DNA from 2 places in the Flavonifractor sp. An9 genome. Region 2 is predicted to be linked to the other one. Evidence: riboswitches for the same ligand, from Rfam matches in the RefSeq annotation. Region 2 holds a riboswitch; the other holds the start of a gene.
The links. A riboswitch is a leader RNA that binds a small molecule or an ion and turns the genes downstream of it on or off. The one in region 2 is predicted to bind thiamine pyrophosphate.

Region 1 (3,409 bases), on a different contig from region 2:
AATATTGGCGCAGTCGTTGACGGTGACGATATTGGTGATACACTGGACCAGAGGGGCTTTTTTCCGTACCGCCGCCAGCATGGCGGCAAAATCCATTCGTTCCATGCCCCTCACCGCCTGACCAGGGTCTGCATGACGTCCAGACCACCGGAGCGCTTCAGGGCAAAGAGTACTGCCCCGGCAATGATGGAGCCGCCCACAGTGGAAATCAGGAAGGGGCCCATATAGCCGTAGACCGCCACGCTCTGGCCCAAAATCAGGGTGGCAATGGGCCAGGCGGCCAGGCCGCCCAGAATACCGGTGCCAAAGACCTCGCCCACACAGGTGGCCCCCAGATTACGGGTGCCCCAATAGGTCAGGCCGCACACCAGAGCCCCCACCATGCTGCCGGGGAAGGCCAGCAGGGTGCCCAAGCCCAGCAGGTTACGCAGGAAACTGGCAGCAAAGGTACACGCCACACCATACCAGGGGCCCAGAAACACGGCGCACAGGATGTTGACCATGTGCTGCACCGGGGAGCACCGGGAGCCCAGCACCGGGAAGGAGACCAGGCTGCCTACCACTGCCACAGCGGTAAGCAGGCTGGCGATCGCCAGCTTTTTGACTGCCGTCTGCTGTCTCACGCCTCTCCCCTCCCCTGTTGGAAGCCACCGCCCGCCGGAACGGCATAGTTGTGCCACAGGGGGCCGCTGCCCTGGCCCAGATTCAGCTTGGCCTCCATGGCAGCGGTAATGTAGGCTTTGGCCTTCTGTACCGCACCGGGCAGGTCCTCACCCAGGGCCAGGAAGGAGGCGATGGCGGAGGACAAGGTGCAGCCAGAGCCGTGGTTATTGGGATTGTCCACCCTGGGAGAGCGGAACCAGTGGGCCTGACCGTTCTGCCACAGCAGATCATCGGCACTGTCGCTCCGGTGGCCACCCTTCACCAATACCGCACCCTGCATGGTCTTGCCAATGGTCTCAGCGGCCCGCATCATATCCGCCTCGCTCTCAATGGCGAAGCCGCACAGCCGCTGGGCCTCGGGGATGTTGGGCGTGATGATGGCTGCCAGAGGGAAAAGCTCCTCCATCAGGGCGGTGAGGGCGCTGTCCTGCATGAGGGCGGAGCCGCTGGTGGATACCATCACCGGGTCTACCACGATATTCTCTGCACCATACTGCCGCAGCTTGGCGCCGATAGCCCGGATGATGGGGGCGGAGGACACCATGCCGATCTTTACCGCCTGGGGCCGGATATCCTCAAAAATGCAATCCAACTGCTCCGCCACAAACTCCGGGGTTGCCTCCAGCACATCCCGGACGCCGGTGGTATTCTGAGCGGTAAGGGCGGTGATGGCGCTCATACCGTACACCCCCAGGCAGGTTATGGTTTTGAGATCCGCCTGGACGCCGGCGCCTCCGCTGGAATCGCTGCCGGCAATGGTAAGCACACATTTCATGATTGTTCCTTCTTTCTCTTAGTAGGCAAGGGCACGAAAAAAGCGGCAGGTCCCGTTGGGACCTGCCGCTTCTCTGTACGTGAAATAAACTCCTCCGGACGGAGGAGACTCCGCACGGAAATAGTGCTGCGTCCCTACGTTGGCATTACCCAAATCAGGTCAGGTCGAGGGACTGTCCCCTCCTCTCAGCCTCCTCGCGGAAGCTCCCTTGCACGCAAGATTTTAACTTGTTTCGCCTTTTTTGTCAATCCTTAATGATTGAGCACCCGGACGCGGAACACGCCCTCCAGGGCGCGGATCTCGTCGGCCACCGCCTCGCTGATGCGGCTGCCCAGATCCACCACGGTGTAGGCATAGTCCTTCTTGGACTTGTTGGTCATGTTCTCCACGTTGACCCCGTCCCGGGACAGCAGGCCGGTGATGTTGGCGATGGCGCCGGGGATATTCCGGTGAATGATGCACAGCCGGGCCACACCGCTCCACTCCTGCACCAGGGTAGGCAGATTGACGGAGTTCTTGATGTTGCCGTTTTCCAGGTAATCCTTCAGCTCCTGAGCGGCCATGACAGCGCAGTTCTCCTCGCTCTCTGGGGTAGAGGCGCCCAGGTGGGGGATGGCAATGACGTTCTTGCCCTGGAGGATCTTGTTGTTGGGGAAGTCGGTGACGTAAGCGGCCACCTTGCCGGAATCCAGAGCCGCCAGCATATCGTCGTCGTTGACCAGACCGCCGCGGGCCAGGTTGAGAATACGCACGCCGCCCTTCATCATATGGAAGGCGTCCTCATTGATCATACCCTTGGTCTCAGAGGTCTGAGGCACATGGAGGGTGATGTAATCGCAGTTTTTATAGATGGTCTCCAGATCCATGGCACGGTGGACCATCCGGGACAGGGACAGGGCTGCGTCCACGCTGAGGAAGGGATCATAGCCGAACACCGTCATGCCCAGCTTGGTGGCGATGTTGGCCACCTGCACGCCGATAGCGCCCAGGCCGATGACGCCTAAGGTCTTGCCGGCGATCTCGGGGCCCACAAACTGGCTCTTTCCCTTCTCCACCACCTTCTCTACGTCGGCTCCGGCACCAGCCTGGGCCTTGACCCACTCAGCACCGGCGGTGATCTTGCGAGAAGCCAGCAACAGGGCGCACAGGGCCAGCTCCTTCACCGCGTTGGCGTTGGCGCCGGGGGTGTTGAACACCACGATGCCCGCCTCGGAGCAGCGGTCAATGGGGATATTGTTGGTACCGGCGCCAGCACGGGCAATGGCCCGCAGGGAGTCGGGGAACTGATACTCGTGCATATCGGCGGAGCGGACCAGAATACCGTCCTCATTCTCCACGTCGTCGCTGACGGAGAAGCGGGTCTGATCCAGCACAGACAGGCCGGCAGGGGAAATTTTATTCAATGTTTTGATGCGAAACATGATGACATTACCTCCCGTCAGTTGTTCTTGTCAAAGGCCTTGATGAAGTCGCACAGCTTCTCCACACCCTCGGTGGGCATGGCGTTGTAAATGGAAGCGCGCATACCGCCTACGGAGCGGTGACCCTTCAGGTTGGTGAAGCCGGCCTCCACGCTCTCCTTGACAAACTTGGCGTCCAGCTCGTCATTGCCGGTGCGGAACACCACGTTCATGTCGGACCGGGAGCCAGGCTCCACAGCGCAGGTGAACAGCTTGGAGTTATCGATCACATCGTACAGCATCTGGGCCTTGGAGTGCTTGATGGCCTCCATGCCGGGGATGCCGCCCTTGGACTCCAGCCAGTCCAGCACCAGGCCCAGGATGTAGATGCACCAGCAGGGCGGGGTGTTGTACATGGAATCCTTGTCGATCATGGTCTTATAGTTCATCATCAGGGGGGTGTAGGGCAGCTCGTTGCCGGCCAGATCCTCCTTGATGATGACCACTGTCAGACCGGCGGGAGCCATGTTCTTCTGAGCACCGGCAAAGATAATGCCGTACTTGCTCACAT
Region 2 (3,409 bases):
CGAACATCCACCAGTTTTTGCGATCCGGTGAGCCAGATCATGCTTCCCTTTTTGACCTTGAGCCGCATGAGCCGGGTAACATCGTCACCGCGGGCCCATACCTGGTAGTAGTCCGGCGGGGTGTTGCCGGAACGCTCCATCAGGTCGAAACAGACATATTGCTGTTTTGACTGGCCCTCTTTCGGGACAAGCTCGTGCATGACTCGGCCAAATACAACGATTTGTGCCATAACACTTCCTTTCTTCGCCGTTGGCGTTCATATCTATATATAAAAAGTGCCAGCAGATACCAGCCCCGAAAGGGCGCGGCAATACCACTGACACTTGATACAGCATACAACCTTGACTGCGTGTGCAATGCAGATTTTTAATCTGCGGTACAGAAGCTTAGTCTGTATCCCACATGGGGAACGCACAAAAATCAATTACAAAGTAAGTGTAACACTATATCTTGTATTTGTCAAGTAGCATAATACTATATATAGATATTTGAGCAAGGCGAATCACAATATATGGTTCATGTAGCGGTAGTAATCATCCAGCAGATAGAATCTGAGTGTACGGGCTGCCGGTGTCCCGTAGCCGAATGTCAGGCCATAGAGATTGCCTGTCCCATCTACGCCGAGTGGACCGAGCCAGCGGGCGGCGGTGTTGCCGTTGAGATACCAGAGCTGAATATCCCGGTAATCATCTTCACTGATAAGACCGGAAGAAGCCAGACGATAAGCGTCTTCCTCTTCGATCATGGAGTGGGAAAGAAAATGGCGGTAGAGCTCGTCCGACAGCCCAAGGGCTTGCTGGTAGGTCAGAGGATTGGGGTGGTCCAGCCACCAGCGGGTAATATCTTCAAAGGTACGCAGACGCGGTTTGGGATTGAGGGCCCGGAAACGCCGGATGAAATCTTTGATTTCTTCCGGGGCGGCCGGCGGTGGGAGCGGGATCTCACGCACTTCGTCATCTAAAAAGCCGAAAGCAAGTTGCTCGCCGGTTTCATCCTCCAGCAAGAGCGAGGTGCGGGACAGCGGTGAGACCAGGAAATGCTCCATCGCAAAGGTTTCGTCCAGAAAACGCTGGATCTTGTATTGCTCAATGGTATGGGGCTTATACATTGGGGTGGACCTCCTTTTAAGTATTCCGCCTATTAAATAGGGCATTTTTTATTTTTTTCTGCAAAGTAGATGCTACTTCAAAAGATTATTGTTTCATATTTAGACAAGGTATTTGGCTATAGGCTGCTTATTGAAGCCAATACGAGATTTTGGTACTATTTGTCTGGCGCTTCATTATTGAATGGAAGTGTGAGAACTTGACTTTCTGGATGTGCTAAATTATAATATTCTATGAGCAGGGGGACTACCTCGTAGTTGAGAAGGTTAAAACCTGACCCTTTGAACCTGTTGGCTAATACCAACGCAGGGAGCTTAAGAATACAGTATCGTATTTTTAGGACATTCTCTGTTTTGGGAATGTCCTTTTTAATTGAATATGTATGATATGTGTTTGCGAGGGAACTGAACAAGTTGAAAAAGGTAAGACCTGACCTCTTGACCTGTCGGCTAATACCGGCGTAGGGAAGCAATTTCTTACGCTTGTATTGCGTCTGAATGAGCTTCTAATTTTTAGAGGCTCTATTTTTTTATCTTAGGAGGAAATGAAAATGACATTCATGGAAAACATATTGGCTCACAACATTCCCATCTGGGAGCAATGTGCAGCAACCCCTTTTGTGCGGGAAATGCAAAACGGAATGCTGCCTTTTGAAAAATTCAAGGTTTATATGATACAGGACAGCATTTATCTAAAAAACTATGCCCGCATATACGGAAAGGCAATATTTCATGCGGATACGTTAAAAGAAATTCAACTTTACTATTCCATGCTGAACTTTGTGAACGATACAGAGTCCGAAGTGCGGTTAGACTATTTGAAGCAATTTGGTATGACTGACGATGATATAGAAGGGATCGCTCCCCTTCCAGAAAATCAAAGGTATATTGATTTTATGTTTGAGGTTGCGGAACATGGGAAAAACGAGGAAATACTGATGGCTGTTCTTCCATGTATGCTTAGTTACAGCTATATTTTCCGCAAATTGGCTGCTGAACCCGAAAGCAGGCAATCAAGATATTGGGACTTTATTAGGGATTATGCCGATGAAAAGTATGCAGATAGTTGTCGAGAGTGGTGCGCTTTTGCAGATCAAAAATGTAATGAGATCCCGGAAATGAAGCAAAAAAATCTGGCAGATATTTTTGAAAAGGCAAGTTTATTGGAGCTGGATTTCTGGATGATGGCTTATAAAAATGAAGAAATGGAGGAAAACGAAAAATGAAAAAGGTGTTGTCTATTGCCGGATCAGATTGCAGCGGTGGTGCTGGTATTCAGGCTGATTTGAAAACATTTTCTGCGCATGGGGTATTTGGAATGAGTGTAATTGTTTCGGTTGTTGCAGAAAACACAAGCCGAGTGATTGATATTCAAAATGTTACCCCGGATATGATTGAAAAACAGATAGACGCTGTTTTTGAGGACATTGAGGTGGACGCTGTGAAAATTGGTATGCTTTCCACGCCAGAATGTATGAAAGCAGTTGCAGCAAAAGTCAAACAGTACAAGCCGGAAAATGTTGTGATCGATCCTGTTATGTATGCCAAAAATGGCTGTCCTCTTATGGAACCCACTGCTGTATCTACTTTGATTGAAACTATTATTCCGCTTGCAGATGTACTTACCCCCAACATTCCAGAAGCGGAAAAAATAGCGGATATGCAGATTTCTACTGTTTCCGATATGGAAACGGCGGCAAGGAAGATACATTCTATGGGCTGCAAATCAGTTGTCGTTAAGGGCGGGCATCATATTGGAAACGCTGTCGATGTCTTATTTGACGGTAGGAATTTCTATCATTTTGAAACTGCCCGTATTGATACAAAAAATACTCACGGTACAGGATGCACCTTTTCTTCTGCAATCGCCTCTCAACTTGCAAAAGGGAAAAGCGTCCCCGACGCTGTTAAGGCTGCCAAAACTTATGTCACAATGGCGATTGAACATTCCCTTGCTATTGGAAAAGGCTGTGGCCCCACACACCATTTTTATGAACTGTATCAACACGGTTTGTCGGAAGAATAGGAAGGTGTGAAAATGGATTATTCCCTTTATCTTGTTACAGACCGCCGATTTATGGGCAAGCAAACACTTGCAGAAGCAGTTGAACAAGCAATATTAGGAGGCTGCACAATGGTTCAGCTCCGAGAAAAGGAACTGTCCTCATTGGATTTTTATTGGCAGGCAATAAAAATCAAGCAGATCACGGACAGCTATCACATTCCCCTTATCATAAATGACCGTGTAGATATTGCAATGGCTGTTCAGGCGGATGGGGTGCATATTGGGCAGCATGATATTC

Region 1: another riboswitch for thiamine pyrophosphate. It lies ahead of thiD (bifunctional hydroxymethylpyrimidine kinase/phosphomethylpyrimidine kinase); the one in region 2 lies ahead of B5G40_RS04515 (TenA family protein).

Annotation. Positions count from the first base shown of each region.
Region 1 covers NZ_NFHC01000013.1:9,752-13,160, reverse strand. The annotation lists gene thiM (hydroxyethylthiazole kinase) at 1-105, opposite strand, end outside; gene thiW (energy coupling factor transporter S component ThiW) at 111-623, opposite strand; gene thiD (bifunctional hydroxymethylpyrimidine kinase/phosphomethylpyrimidine kinase) at 620-1,438, opposite strand; TPP riboswitch at 1,552-1,658, opposite strand; gene B5G40_RS09540 (phosphoglycerate dehydrogenase) at 1,690-2,859, opposite strand; gene serC (3-phosphoserine/phosphohydroxythreonine transaminase) at 2,877-3,409, opposite strand, start outside.
Region 2 covers NZ_NFHC01000004.1:101,528-104,936, reverse strand. The annotation lists gene B5G40_RS04525 (single-stranded DNA-binding protein) at 1-230, opposite strand, end outside; gene B5G40_RS04520 (hypothetical protein) at 504-1,109, opposite strand; TPP riboswitch at 1,337-1,436, shown strand; TPP riboswitch at 1,495-1,592, shown strand; gene B5G40_RS04515 (TenA family protein) at 1,658-2,332, shown strand; gene thiD (bifunctional hydroxymethylpyrimidine kinase/phosphomethylpyrimidine kinase) at 2,329-3,132, shown strand; gene thiE (thiamine phosphate synthase) at 3,145-3,409, shown strand, end outside.